Regions from separate parts of the Pseudoalteromonas sp. MMG033 genome, predicted to be linked through region 1. Evidence: predicted binding sites of a transcription regulator. Region 1 holds the regulator's gene; the other holds the start of a gene.
What was found. Region 1 encodes NrdR, which represses ribonucleotide reductase genes. Its sites were predicted from a motif close to AAACACNANATNTNGTGTTT; they were not measured.
Positions count from the first base shown of each region.

Region 2: the regulator NrdR is predicted to act here: its motif matches at 2,883-2,902, upstream of nrdA (class 1a ribonucleoside-diphosphate reductase subunit alpha).

Region 1 covers NZ_CM170070.1:148,839-156,752, forward strand. Annotated here, with positions in the region: gene ribH (6,7-dimethyl-8-ribityllumazine synthase) at 1-428, opposite strand, end outside; gene ribBA (bifunctional 3,4-dihydroxy-2-butanone-4-phosphate synthase/GTP cyclohydrolase II) at 544-1,656, opposite strand; gene AC2CZC_RS00615 (riboflavin synthase) at 1,692-2,348, opposite strand; gene ribD (bifunctional diaminohydroxyphosphoribosylaminopyrimidine deaminase/5-amino-6-(5-phosphoribosylamino)uracil reductase RibD) at 2,357-3,472, opposite strand; gene nrdR (transcriptional regulator NrdR) at 3,472-3,921, opposite strand; gene glyA (serine hydroxymethyltransferase) at 4,082-5,338, opposite strand; gene thrC (threonine synthase) at 5,593-6,879, opposite strand; gene thrB (homoserine kinase) at 6,890-7,819, opposite strand; gene thrA (bifunctional aspartate kinase/homoserine dehydrogenase I) at 7,829-7,914, opposite strand, start outside.
Region 2 covers NZ_CM170070.1:4,265,368-4,273,281, reverse strand. Annotated here, with positions in the region: gene AC2CZC_RS18620 (PhzF family phenazine biosynthesis protein) at 1-468, shown strand, start outside; gene nrdA (class 1a ribonucleoside-diphosphate reductase subunit alpha) at 554-2,839, opposite strand; gene AC2CZC_RS18610 (HAD family hydrolase) at 3,173-3,820, opposite strand; gene ubiG (bifunctional 2-polyprenyl-6-hydroxyphenol methylase/3-demethylubiquinol 3-O-methyltransferase UbiG) at 3,817-4,527, opposite strand; gene gyrA (DNA topoisomerase (ATP-hydrolyzing) subunit A) at 4,709-7,384, shown strand; gene serC (3-phosphoserine/phosphohydroxythreonine transaminase) at 7,574-7,914, shown strand, end outside.

The DNA of each region.
Region 1 (7,914 bases):
CCAAGTGCAGCTTCGCCACCCTTGTTACCCATTTTAGTTCCCGCACGTTCAATAGCTTGCTCAATACTTTCTGTCGTCAATACACCAAAAGCAACTGGAATATCGTAATCTAATGAAACGCAGGCTAGTCCTTTATTTGATTCGTTAGCAACCAAATCAAAGTGTGGCGTACCGCCACGGATAATAACGCCTAGTGCGATAATAGCATCATGCTCTTTTTTCATTGCAACACGTTTAGCTGCAAGAGGTAACTCAACTGCACCTGGTACATAAACCACTGTGATGTCTTCATCTTTCACGCCACCTGTGCGCTTAAGCTCATCTACTGCACCTTCTAATAAGCTGCTGCCGATGAAATCGTTAAAACGAGAAATGACAATGGCAAATTTTTTACCTGGTGCGAACTTGTTACCTTCAATTATTTTCATTAGATGATTCCTGATCAGTATTAGCAATAGCCAAATTGACGCGCATAATAGCACATCTTAAAGAAAAACACCTACTGTCCAACCAGACAGTAGGTGTAAAAAGTGAAGAGCGCGACTATTTCGGCTCTACGTAATCGACAACTTCTAAGTGGAAGCCAGAAAGTGCATGATATTTCTTCGGCAAACTCATCAGACGCATTTTCTGAATGCCCAAATCTGCCAAAATCTGAGAACCTACGCCAACTGTGCGAGATGTACCTTGAAACTTGCGGTAGTTGATTTTCTCGCCTTGATCTTCAGCAGCAAAGGCTTTAACCAATTGCTCTAAGTCTTCAGTCTGTTCATTTTTACCAAGAATGACCAATGCGCCTTCATGCTCTGCGATGTATTCCATTGCACCATGTAAAGTCCAGCTGCGATCTGCACTTCTATCAGATAGGAGAATATCATTGAATGTGCTTTGTAAATGAACACGTACTAGTGTCGCCTCATCTTCTTTAACTTCGCCTTTAAGCAACACGTAATGCAGCTGATTATCAATGGTATCTTTGTAGGTAACTAGGTCAAATTCACCGTACTCTGTAGGCAGCTTACACTGAGCCACTTTTTCGATTGTGGTTTCATTCAGGTTACGGTATTCGATTAAATCAGCAATGGTGCCGATTTTAATATTATGTTCTTTTGCAAACACTTCCAGCTCTGGTCGCCTTGCCATAGTGCCGTCTGGGTTCAAAATTTCAACAATTACTGACGACGGTTCTAGTCCAGCCAGACGTGCTAAATCACAGCCCGCTTCCGTGTGCCCTGCACGCGTTAAAACACCACCAGGTTGCGCCATAATAGGGAAGATATGGCCAGGCTGAACGATATCTTCTGGAACAGCGCCTTTAGCAACAGCCGCTTGTACTGTACGGGCTCTATCCGCAGCAGAAATACCTGTTGTCACCCCTTTAGCCGCTTCAATCGACATCGTAAAATTAGTAGAAAACTGCGCGCCGTTGTTTCGCACCATAAGTGGCAGGTCGAGTTGTTGACATCTTTCTTGTGTCATCGTTAGGCAAATCAAACCTCGGCCATAGGTCGCCATAAAGTTAATCGCTTCAGGCGTAATATGTTCTGCAGCGATGATCAGGTCACCTTCATTTTCTCGATCTTCATCGTCCATCAAAATAACCATTTTACCGGCTTTAATGTCTTCGATGATTTCTTTTGCGCTGTTTAAGCTCATAGTTTTCCCATTAATTACTTTGTTTGAATGGCCAATTACTTAATAAAGCCAGCTTGTGCCAACAAACTGGTTGTGAGAGTCGATTCACTTGAAGTCGTTTGAGTACCTTGAATTAAACGCTCCAAGTATCTAGCAATTTGATCAACTTCGAGATTCACCACAGTACCGACTTTAAAATCCGCTATTGTCGTTTCTTGTGCTGTGTGTGGCACTATGGTGAGTTTAAATTTATTACCTTCAACAGCGTTGACTGTCAGGCTTATCCCGTCGATAGCAACAGAGCCTTTATAAGGAATATATTTTATCAGACTATCAGGTGCCGATAGCCAATAATCCGTGGCGCGAGCATTTGCTTCAACTGCCACAATGGTTGCAACGCCATCAACATGGCCAGACACTAAATGCCCGCCAAGACGCGAAATCGGCTGCAACGCTTTCTCCAAATTGACCTTTTGTCCAACTTGATAGTCGCCAAAACGTGTAAGCGACAAGGTTTCATTTGATACGTCCGCTTTGAAGCCATTACTGTATTTTTCAACTACGGTCAGGCAAACACCATTAGTGGCGATGCTATCGCCGAGCGCCACGTCAGTCATATCTAAATTTTGAGATTGCACTTTTACACTCAAATCACCTTGCTTCAAGGTAAGTTCAGTGAGTGTGCCCGTTGCTTCAATGATACCTGTAAACATATGTACTCTTATTTAGTGGTCGCACTTATGCGAATGTCTGTGCCAACTTGGACACACTCTGTAATTTTAACTTCTGGTATTTGGGCCATCTCTGTCAAAACAGAACTTTTAAATAGTCCCCTGCCACCTTCACCGATAATTTTTGGCGCCATATAGATGATATATTCATCAATTAACTTTTGCTCGTGCATTGCACCGCATAAAGTTGCGCCGGCTTCGAGCCATATTTGATTAATATTTTGCGTCGCCAAGTAGTCAATTACAGCATGTAAATCTAGCTTACCTTCGGTTTCAGGTAAGCATACTTGCTCTACAAAATGAGGCCATTGATGCTGTTTATCAAGCTTGGTACGTAAAATAATAATTTTAGATTCTTGGCTAAATAAGCCTAGGTTAGGATGTAAGCGATTTTGGCTATCGATTATCACACGAATTGGTTGACGCAATTGCGCTAGGTTATCCACCAATTCAAAGTCTTTAAATTCACTGGCGCGCACATTGAGTTTGGCATCATCGACCAATACCGTGTCAGCACCTGACAAAACAGCACAGCTTTGTGCTCTAAAGCTCTGTACATCTTGTCTTGCGATAGGTCCGGTGATCCACTTACTTTGGCCATTTTGTAGCGCCGTTTTGCCATCTAAACTTGCGGCGAGTTTTGCGATTACATAAGGCTTTCCAGTTTCCATTTTTTTCAGAAAGCCTTTATTTAAGGCACGCGCTTCTTGCTCCAGTAAGCCAAATGCAGTTTCTATTCCCGCTTGCTCTAACATTTTTATGCCATTGCCAGCCACTTGCGGATTTGGGTCAACCATGGCGCAAATCACTTTTTTCACGCCCGCATCAATTAACCCTTTAGCACAAGGCGGAGTTCGGCCATAGTGACTACAGGGTTCTAGAGTCACATACGCTGTAGCACCTTGTGTCTTCCCTTCTGCTTCTCTTAAAGCATGCACCTCGGCATGAGGGCCACCAGCCTGAATGTGAAAGCCTTGCCCTATTATTTTTTCGTTCTTAACAAGGACACAGCCAACGTTTGGGTTTGGCGTTGTGGTGTACTGACCCTGCTTAGCAAGTTCAATGGCCAGTGCCATATACTCATGATCAGCTTGTGTAAAATGCATCAGTCTCCCAACCTCGCGATTTCCTCACCAAACTCTTTGATGTCTTCAAAACTGCGATACACTGACGCAAAACGAACATAAGCGACTTTGTCGAGCTTTTTCAGGGCTTCCATAATGCATTCGCCGATCATTTTGCTGTTAACTTCTCTTTCTCCGGTTGCACGGATCTCAGATTTGATTTGATGTACGACTTCTTCAATTTGCTCAGTACTGACTGGGCGCTTTTCTAATGCGCGATGTAAACCATTTAACAATTTATCTTCATTGAAAGGCTCCCGTGTGCCATCTTGCTTAATCACTCGGGGCATTAATAATTCCGCACCTTCAAACGTCGTAAAGCGCTCATGACAAACTATACATTCACGGCGGCGTCTTACTTGGTGCCCAGACGCCACCAAGCGCGAATCAATCACTTTAGTATCTTTTGCCGTACAAAAAGGACAATGCATAAATTCTCACTGTTGGGTAGTATTTGTAATGCGGCGTATAAATATGCTCAGTCTCTGCTTAATAGGTGCCTTTGTTTAGCACACAGAGCGAATAGATAATAAAAAGGCCGCATAAATGCGGCCTTTATAATATCAAAAATAACGCAAATTGTGACTCTAATTATGCGTAAACAGGTAATTTAGCACAGATGGCTTTTACCTTTTCTTTTACTTGTGCCTGTACTGATTCATCATTGATGTTGTCTAATACATCACAGATCCAACCTGCTAACTCACCAGCTTCAGCTTCTTTAAAGCCACGACGAGTGATAGCCGGAGAACCAATACGAAGACCAGATGTCACAAATGGTGAGCGAGGGTCATTTGGTACAGAGTTTTTATTTACTGTAATGTTTGCACGGCCCAGTGCAGCATCAGCGTCTTTACCAGTGATGTCTTTATCGATAAGGTCAAGTAGGAATAGGTGGTTATCTGTTTTACCAGAAACAACTTTATAACCACGCTCTTGAAGAACAGCAACCATCGCTTGCGCATTCTTAACAACTTGTGTTTGGTAAGTTTTGAATTCAGGCTCTAATGCTTCTTTAAATGCAACCGCTTTTGCCGCGATTACGTGACATAAAGGACCACCTTGACCACCAGGGAATACTGCACTGTTTAGCTTTTTGTAAACATCTTCGTCACCACATGCAGAAACAATCAAACCACCGCGAGGGCCAGCCAATGTTTTGTGCGTTGTTGTAGTCACAACGTGTGCGTGAGGTACAGGGTTAGGGTAAACACCAGCAGCTACAAGACCAGCAACGTGTGCCATGTCTACAAGTAAATATGCGCCAACTTTGTCTGCAATTTCGCGGAATTTAGCCCAATCAACAATACCAGAGTAGGCAGAGAAACCACCGATGATCATTTTTGGTTTGTGCTCAAGTGCTAACGCTTCTACTTGTGCGTAGTCAATTTCGCCAGTCTCTTCGTTTAGGCCATACTGGATTGCATTGTATGTTTTACCTGAGAAGTTTACGTGAGAACCGTGCGTTAAGTGACCACCGTGAGCAAGGCTCATACCTAATACAGTGTCATGTGGCTGAAGCAGCGCTTGAAAAACAGCAGCATTTGCTTGAGAGCCAGCATGCGGCTGAACGTTTGCATAGTCTGCACCAAATAGTTCACATGCACGGTCAATTGCCAGCTGCTCAACCACATCTACGTGCTCACAACCACCGTAATAACGCTTACCAGGGTAACCTTCTGCGTACTTATTTGTAAGTTGTGACCCTTGAGCCTCTAAAACACGCGGGCTACAGTAGTTTTCAGATGCGATTAGCTCAATGTGCTCTTCTTGACGAGTCGTTTCAGACTGGATCGCGTTAAATAATTCAGGGTCAAAATCTGCAATATTCATGTTACGTTCTAACATGGTTTCTCCTAGGTGCACGTATGATTAAATTTACCGAATGCAATTGTACGCAATTTACATCCAATTGCCTACGAAATCTGCGTGGCTCTATTTAAGCAAGGATTGAATTTATTTCACAGTGTTTCGGGGATGATATTTTTTTATTTAAATATAAAAAATATTTATGTGGATTAGAACATTCATTAAAAAATAAAATGTGCATACATTCACCCTTTGTTGATTTATGTATGCACAGATCAATGTAGTACGTACGTTTACGACCCTAGCTTTTCAAACAAGCGTGACTTAAGTGCACCATAATCAGCGTAGATAACCTCTGCTAAACACGGCTTAGCTAAAGCTTCTGCAAGCACTTGTGGCATATCAAGTTGTTGTTCTAACACACCTTCAACAGAGTCTTTAAATTTAGCCGGGTGTGCTGTGGCCAAAAATATCCCTGTTTCATTATCGGATTTATTAATCTGCAAACCTTCATAAGCGATCGCGGTATGTGGTTCTGCAACATAGCCAAGCTTGTTGATGTGCTTCATCACTTCTTTAGTACGAGATTCACCCACCGAACATGAATAAAAATCATCTTTGTTGAATATTGCTGCGTTAAGCATGCTTTCAACACGAGGCCAGTTATTAGGTTTACTCACATCCATCGCATTAGATAGCGACTCTAAAGTCACATTGGGAGACCAATTTCCTGTTTCAATATAACGCGGTACAGTGTCATTTTGATTTGTCGTCGCACTAAGTTTATTGACAGGCAATCCAATTGCCGCCGCTATCATCGCAGCACACACATTACCGAAATTTCCACTGGGCACAGAGATGTGTAATTGCTGACGTTGAGGCTCAGGTAATTGTGCAACTGCTTCAAAGTAATAACACACTTGAGCTAACAAACGACTGATATTGATTGAGTTTGCTGAATTTAACCCGAGCTTAGACTTTACTTCCTCATCCAAAAACGCCTGTTTTACCAGCGCTTGACAGTCATCAAAGCTCCCTTCTACCGCATAGCAATGAATGTTTTTACCCAGCGTTGTGAATAATTTTTGTTGTGCCAGCGAAATTTTGCCTTGCGGGTATAGAATAACTACGTCTACGTTTTCTTTGCCGTAAAATGCATGGGCAACCGCCGCGCCAGTATCTCCACTGGTCGCTGTTAAAATCGTGACCCGCTCGCCTTGATTAAATAAGCCGATGCACTCAGACATAAAGCGCCCGCCGAAATCTTTAAATGCTAGTGTCGGACCATGAAATAACTCTAAGCAATACGTATTCTTTTCTACCTCAACAATGGGCGCAGGAAAATTAAAGGCACTATTCACCATTTCATCAAGTGTATCACTTGGTAACTCATCACCGATTAAATGCTGTAAGATTTTACTACTGCGAGCCTTAAATGGCATCGCTAACAGCGCATCAACATTTTCAATTGCCGCTAATTTGTCAGGAAAAAAAACGCCTTGATTACGCCCTAGACCAATTTTCACCGCTTCTGTAAATGAAACCTGCTGCTGAGGATCCATAAGATTAACTAAATTCATTTTTAATTCCTTAAACCAATTCTCTGGTGCCCATGCTGTCTATTTTACAGATGTGACTAAACCCTTGTTCGTTCAGATAGTGTAGCTGCAGCCAATTTTGACACTTTTGAGCAATCTCTAATGAATCGCACAGCGCAAATAGTGTTGGCCCAGCGCCAGATATACTCACTACACTGGCGCCCAACTCAGGTAAACTCAATTTTGCTTCTTTGAACCCTTCAATAAGTGGCGAACGACTGGGCTCTGCCACATTGTCTTGCATCAGCGCAACTGCCTCATCAAATCGGGTTAACTGCAGCAAAGTACAAAATGAGGACATTCTTTGGGCAAAGTCAACACTTTCACTTAATGTGAGCGCCGTAGGTAATACCGATCTCGCTTTAGATGTATTCAATGCAAACCCAGGATATGCCACAACAATATACCAGTTCGGATCAACGGGTAATGCCAGTGCTCTGTCTGGTACTAATTCCGCAGTAAGCTGCAACCCACCCAGATAACATGGCGTAATATTGTCATAATGACGTGCGCCACTCACTTTAGCCTCAAAGTCTGCCATTAGTTCAATCATTTGGGATTGTGACAGCTCAGTGCCAGCAAACGCATTCAATGCAGCAAAAGTTGCAACAACAGAGCAAGCACTCGACCCTAAACCAGAGCCAACCGGTAATTTTTTCTCAAGTGTCAAAGAGACACTTGGCATATCAGATTTCACATGCGCTCTAAAATGAGTCAAACATTGAAATGCCAAATTCTCTTTTGGATCTGTTGGGAGCTTATGTGCATACTCACCAATACACTCAAACCTATCATCATTGGCCTGCTCAATATAAACAACGTCGCCCAAGAGCTCCCCATCTATCGGCGCAAGTGACGCACCGAGAGAATCAAACCCCACGCAAAAATTACCGATAGAAGCAGGTGCATAAAATTTTCTCATCGTGCACTCCTAGCGAGACAGTGTTTTTAAAATATCGGCAAAAACACCCGCAGCGGTAACTTCTGCGCCTGCACCGTATCCTCTAATCACAAAAG
Region 2 (7,914 bases), 840 kb from region 1:
CATCAAGGGGGTGAGCTTTTTGTTATGTGCTTGCCGCAAGCGAGTCTTGAAATAACAACGGACTTTGATCATATATTTCCGGTGTTTAACCAAGTGCTGAGTAATATTAAGCACACAGATCCTAATGACGGGTATTTCGTTGCACAAGCAGCAAATAAGCAAGATTTGATTGAGTTAGATTTCAATGCCAAGGGATACATCAACTGCACTCGTCGGGCGTTGCTAGTGACCACAAATCCTAGCTTAGGTAGTGATGGTTTTTATTTCAGATACTTTGCACCTCAATATGGTAGCAAAGAAGATCAAGCGACAGGATCGGCGGCTCCGTTGCTGGCTTCGTATTGGCAGATACCAGCCAACAGAATATTTAATTGCCATCAGTTGTCTGTAGGTGGTGGATATTATCAAATTTATAAAACCGCACAGCAAGTTTGCGTGATAGCAAAAGTGCTCAAGCTAGATGACTAAATTTTATAGTACATGATTGAATAATTGAATTGTGTGTACGAAAAAGCCCAGCATATGCTGGGCTTTTTGATTCTTGACTGGCTTGTTAAATCTTACAAGCGCCGCCTTCACAGCCGTCATCTTCAGGCTCTGGTTTTAATTCGTCCTGCGCATCAGCAGCACCATCACGTGTGTTATGGTAGTAAAGCGTCTTAACACCCAGCTTGTATGCTGTTAGTAAGTCTTTTAACAACAACTTCATTGGTACTTTACCGCCTTCAAACTTAGTTGGGTCGTAGTTTGTATTTGCAGAGATTGTTTGGTCGACAAACTTCTGCATGATACCAACTAGGCCTAAATAACCATCGTTAGAAGGGATGTCCCACAGTAGTTCGTACTGATCTTTAAGTTTCTCATACTCAGGCACAACTTGCTTTAGGATACCGTCTTTACTTGCCTTAACACTGATATGCCCGCGAGGCGGTTCAATACCATTTGTCGCGTTTGAGATCTGCGATGAAGTTTCAGAAGGCATTAGCGCTGATAATGTTGAGTTTCTCATGCCATGCTCTTGAACACTTGCTCTTAGCGCGTCCCAGTCAAGGTGAAGTGGCTCGTCACAGATTGCATCGATGTCTTTTTTATAAGTATCGATAGGCATAATACCTTGTGAGTATGTTGTCTCGTTAAACTTAGGACATGCACCGCGTTCTTTTGCAAGTTCGTTAGATGCTTTCATCAAGTAGTATTGAATTGCTTCAAACGTTTTATGCGTTAGGCCATTCGCGCTGCCGTCTGAGTACTTCTTACCATTCTTAGCTAGGTAGTAAGCAAAGTTAATGACACCTATACCCAGAGTACGACGTCCCATTGTCGCTGTGTGTGCTGCTGGTACTGGGTAATCTTGGAAATCTAGTAGATTATCAAGTGCACGCACTGCTAGCTCTGCTAGTTCTTCAAGCTCAGATAAATCTTCGATAGCACCTAAGTTGAATGCAGACAGTGTACATAGTGCAATTTCACCTTCAGCGTCATTGACGTTGTTCAACGGCTTAGTTGGCAGCGCAATTTCTAAACATAAGTTAGATTGACGGATAGGAGCTACTTTTGAGTCAAATGGACTGTGTGTATTACAGTGGTCAACGTTCTGTAAGTAAATACGACCTGTGCTAGCACGCTCTTGAGCAAACATTGAGAACAGCTCAATCGCTTTGATACGTTTCTTACGAATAGACTCGTCTTGCTCGTACTTTAAGTACAATTCTTCGAAAAGTTCCTGATCTTCAAAAAATGCATCGTATAGCCCTGGTGTGTCTGATGGGCTAAATAGGGTAATATAGTCATCTTTTAGTAAACGCGCATACATTGTTTTATTGAACTGTACGCCGTAGTCAAGGTGACGAACACGGTTTTCTTCTACACCACGGTTATTTTTTAGAACCAGTAAGTTTTCAACTTCTAAGTGCCAAAGTGGGTAGAATAAAGTTGCAGCACCGCCACGCACACCACCTTGTGAGCAGCTTTTCACAGCTGTTTGGAAGTGTTTGTAGAATGGAATACAACCAGTATGGAATGCTTCACCATTGCGGATTGGGCTACCAAGTGCACGAATACGTCCTGCGTTTACACCGATACCGGCACGTTGACTCACATATTTAACAATCGCTGAAGAAGAAGCATTGATTGAGTCTAGGCTATCATCACACTCAATAAGGACACATGAGCTGAACTGACGTGTCGGTGTACGAACACCGGCCATGATAGGCGTTGGTAGTGAGATTTTGAATTGTGACACAGCGTCATAGAAACGCTTGATGTAATCTAAACGTGTTTCTTTGTCATAATCAGCAAATAGGCTTGCCGCTACTAATATATATAAGAACTGCGCGCTCTCATAAATCTCACCAGTTACACGGTTTTGAACTAAATATTTACCTTCTAACTGCTTGACCGCCGCGTAGCTGAAAGTCATATCGCGACTGTGGTCAAGATAGTCATTTAATTCATTTAACTCTTCACGAGTGTAATCTTTCAATAGGTGCTCGTCGTAACGCTTGTCGTCTACGAGCTTTGCAACATGATCATATAAGTGCGGAGGCTCAAACTGGCCATATGCTTTTTTTCTTAAATGGAACACTGCAAGACGTGCTGCAAGATATTGATAATCAGGCGTGTCTTTAGAGATTAGATCTGCAGCTGCTTTGATGATTGTTTCATGTATATCTTCAGTACGGATCCCATCGTAAAACTGGATATGAGACTTTAATTCCACTTGAGAGACTGACACATTGTCTAAGCCTTCGGCTGCCCAAGTAATAACACGATGGATTTTATCTAAATCAAGCGGTTCTTTACGACCGTTTCTTTTACTGACAGATAATTGTTGGTTCATAAGCTATGCCCGTATTCCCAAATTCTTATATTGGTTAGGAAATCACCACTAGATATGGTGCCTATTTGAAAGTGCATCACAAGATAGTGTGGTTGATACTATTTTGCAAGAGAACAACTTCACTCAAATTGTGGATAACATTGGGATAAATAAATCGCGTTAGTAGTTACTAACCTTCTGCTATCCGCTCAGCCTGAGTGCGTAAAAAAATCAACTTCAGTTCATTAATTTTTGCCTTTTTTTAGCAAAAAAACTGAATGATTTTTTTCTGTTCAATTATTTACTCAATTAAGTGTAAGACACTATATGTAGTGTCTCAAATTATAATTTTCACTATATGTGCGAAATAAGCTCAATCGGATGGTTTGCATTTACCTCTGCTTGCCATGATAGCGCTTCATCTAATGAGGGAATAAAGCCCCACAGTGCAGCAACCGAGCGCATTTGTGCTGCTTTGGCTGCCTGTATATCTCGCTCTGCATCACCGACATATAAAGTTTGCAAAGCAGAAACACCCAACTTTTCGGCTGCGAGTAAAAGTGGTGCAGGGTGGGGTTTCGCTACATCAAGGGTATCTCCGCATACGACGACTTCAATACTTTTTAATGTATTGATTTGTTTTAAAAGCGGGAAAGTTAAAAACTCAGGTTTGTTGGTAACTATACCGACAGCGATCCCCTTATCATGCAAAGATTGCAACATGTTATCGATCCCATCAAAACAATGGCTGTGGATAGCAATATTACTTTCATAATAGTCTAAAACCTGCTGCCTCAAGGTCGCTAAGTCGTAGTTGATTAATTTGTCCTTAAAGCCAACTTCAAGCAGGGCTTTGACGCCATTGGAAATGGCGGGACTGTACTCACTTTTTGAAAGTGTGGGTAACCCATGCTCTATAAGAACATGGTTTAACGCGGCACCCAAATCGTCACTGGTATCAAGTAAAGTGCCGTCTAAATCAAATAAAACGGCTTGTATCATGCTAGTTTCTCGAAGTGAAGTAGGTAATTGACACTAACATCGTCTGTTAGAGTAAACGTTTTAGTGAACGGGTTGTAGCTAATTCCTGCTGATGCACGTACTTTTAAACCATGCTGTTCAGCCCAACCAATTAAAGTCGAAGGGCGGATGAACTTGTTATGATCGTGTGTGCCTTCAGGCACCATTTTTAAAAGTTTCTCTGCGGCAACAACAGCTAATAAATACGCTTTATGTGTTTTATTTAGAGTAGAAAAAAATACGCTGGCTCCGGGCTTAGCAGCTTTTGCAACGGCAGCAATGATTGCAGCAGGGTCGGGCACATGTTCTAACATTTCCATGCAAGTGACCACATCAAACTGCTCAGGGTGCTCGTCAGCGAAAACTTCAGCGGGTATTTTTTGATAATCTACGCTGATTCCGCTTTCAAGGCTGTGAAGTTTAGCGACATTTAAAGGCTCTTGGCCCATATCAATGCCTGTTGCTTCTGCGCCAAGCTTAGCCATACTTTCAGTTAAGATCCCGCCGCCACATCCAACATCAAGTACTTTCTTCGAGAATAAGCCTGCACTTTTATCGTTGATGAAGTCCAACCTTAATGGGTTGATATCATGTAGCGGTTTAAATTCTCCTTCTGTATCCCACCATCTTTCAGCGATTTCTTCGAATTTTGCGATTTCTTGGTGGTCTACATTTTGATGTTCGGTCATAAAAAGCTTCCTCGTTTATCTGGGCGCATTGTATTGGCTATTTATAAAAATACCAGACATTTTACGACTGCAAATTGAATTTACCTGTGTTACTATCGGCAGCCGAATAAATAATAACTTAACCCTTTGTTGCTATTAGTGTGACACAAAAGGGCAAGACTCTGAAGGAAAGTGGTATCAAATGACTGATCTCGCCAATGAAATCCTCCCGGTCAATATTGAAGATGAATTGAAAAATTCATACCTTGATTACGCTATGAGCGTAATCGTAGGGCGTGCATTGCCAGACGTACGTGACGGACTGAAGCCAGTTCACCGTCGTGTACTTTTCGCAATGAACGAGCTACGAAATGACTGGAATAAACCTTATAAAAAATCAGCTCGTGTAGTCGGTGACGTCATCGGTAAATACCACCCTCATGGTGATAGTGCAGTATACGATACAATCGTACGTATGGCTCAGCCATTCTCTTTACGTTACATGTTGGTTGATGGCCAAGGTAACTTCGGTTCTGTCGATGGTGACTCCGCAGCGGCAATGCGTTATACCGAAGTGCGTATGGCAAAGATGTCTCATGAACTTCTCGCTGACCTTGACAAAGAGACTGTCGACTACGTACCTAACTATGATGGCACAGAGCAGATCCCTGACGTGCTACCAACTAAAGTGCCAAATTTATTAGTGAATGGTTCTTCAGGTATCGCAGTTGGTATGGCGACAAACATCCCGCCACATAACCTAACTGAAGTGATCAATGGTTGCTTGGCAATTATTCAAAACCCTGACATCACCATTGAAGAGCTAATGGAATATATTCCAGGCCCTGATTTCCCAACTGCGGCAATCATCAGTGGTAAAAAAGGCATCGAACAAGCCTATAAAACTGGTCGTGGTAAAGTATATATCCGTGCTCGTGCAGAGATTGAAACTGACGAGAAAACGGGCAAAGAAACGATTATTGTTCATGAGATCCCTTACCAGGTTAACAAAGCGCGTCTTATCGAAAAAATTGCTGAATTAGTAAAAGATAAGAAAGTGGAAGGTATCAGTGCATTACGCGATGAGTCTGACAAAGACGGTATGCGTATTGTTATTGAAATTAAGCGTGGTGAAGTAGGCGAGGTTGTTCTTAATAACCTGTATGCTCAGACACAGCTACAAACCGTGTTTGGTATGAACATGGTTGCGCTTGATAACAATCAACCTAAGTGTTTCAACTTAAAAGAAATGCTAGAAGCGTTTGTTATTCACCGTCGCGAAGTGGTCACACGTCGTACAGTTTACGATTTACGCAAGGCTAGAGACAGAGCACATACGCTTGAAGGTCTTGCTATTGCACTGGCAAACATTGACCCAATTATTGAGCTAATTCGTAAGTCACCAACACCATCTGAAGCGAAAGCGGCATTAACCGCGCGTGCATGGGAGCTTGGTTCTGTTGCACCTATGCTTGAGCGTGCAGGTGAGCAAAATGTTGCAAGACCTGACTGGTTAGCAGATGAGCTTGGTATCAGAGATGGTCAATATTACCTTTCTGAACAACAAGCACAGGCAATTCTTGATTTACGTTTACACAAGCTTACAGGCTTAGAGCATGAGAAGATCTTAGGTGAATACCAAGAACTACTAGACTTAATTGCTGAGCTACTACACATTCTTTCATCACCTGAGCGTTTGATGGAAGTTATCCGTGATGAGTTGGTTGAAATCAAAGAAGTATATGGTGATGAGCGTCGCACGGAAATCACTGCCGCAGCACATGACATCAGCCTTGAAGACTTAATTAACGAAGAAGATGTTGTTGTAACACTCTCTCATGAAGGTTACGTGAAGTATCAGCCTCTATCTGACTATGAAGCACAGCGCCGTGGTGGTAAAGGTAAAGCGGCTACAAGAATGAAAGACGAAGATTTCATCGAGCGTCTACTTGTGGCTAATACACACGACACAATACTTTGTTTCTCGACAGCGGGTAGATTGTACTGGTTGAAAGTATATCAACTACCACTGGCATCAAGACAAGCGCGTGGTAAGCCAATTGTTAACTTACTGCCTCTTGAAGAAGATGAGCGTATTACAACGATTTTACCAGTTCGTGAATATGAAGAAGACAAGTATGTCTTAATGGCAACAGCCAATGGTACAGTGAAGAAGACACCACTGACAGCATACAGTCGTCAGCGTGCAAGCGGTATTATCGCAATCAACTTGAACGACGGTGATAACCTGATTGGTGCTGATATCACTGATGGCAGTAACGACATCATGTTATTTACTGACCACGGTAAAGTTGTTCGCTTTAATGAGAAATTACGTGACTCAGAAACAGGCGAAGTGAAACTTGACCCTGAAACAGGCGAAGAGATGTTGGCATTACGTCCGATGGGTCGTACTGCAACGGGTGTTCGTGGTATTAAGATGCCAGATGGCGTAAAAGTTGTTTCATTGATTGTGCCTAAAAACGACGGTGCTATCTTAACGGTAACAGAAAATGGCTATGGTAAGCGTACGCCGTTGGATGAATACCCAGCGAAGAGCCGAGCGACTCAAGGGGTTGTGTCAATTAAGGTAACTGAGCGTAACGGTAACGTAGTTGGCGCAGTTCAGGTTGAAGACAATAATGAAATTATGCTTATCTCTAATCGAGGTACTTTGGTTAGAACACGCGTAAATGAAGTCTCTACAGTAGGACGTAACACGCAAGGTGTTATATTGATCCGCACAATAGAAGATGAGCAAGTTGTTGGACTCCAGCGCATCGAAGAAATTGAAGTAGATGAGATTGAAGATGCTGTTGTGGATGATGCTCAAGGTGAAGAAACACCACCGAGTGAACCAGAACAAGATTCTGAATAAATAAAAAAGCGGCTTAGGCCGCTTTTTTATTAAAAAAATTCAACCAAATTAAATAATTTGACCCAGAATTTTGTTTCATCTGACCCTGTATTTGATGTAAATTCATAGACTGAAAGTTTATTTCCGTGTCGCGTTGTATAAACAGCATTTTGCTGTTTGGCGTCACGTTTTATTTGGAATGAGGAAAATATGACTGTTTATAACTTTTGTGCAGGCCCTGCGATGTTGCCCCCTGCTGTAATGGAGAAAGCGCAAGCAGAGTTTATCAACTGGCAAGGTTTAGGCGTATCTGTAATGGAAATAAGCCACCGCTCCAAGCCGTTTCTGAAGTTGGCTGAAGAATGTGAAGCAAGCTTGAGAAGGTTGATGAACATCTCTGATGAATTTGAAGTGCTATTTATGCACGGTGGCGGCAGAGGTCATTTCTCAGCAGTGCCTTTGAACTTACATTTGGACAATGCACCAGGTGTATATGTTGAGAATGGTATTTGGTCAATTGGCGCAACGAAAGAAGGCGCAAAGTTTACACA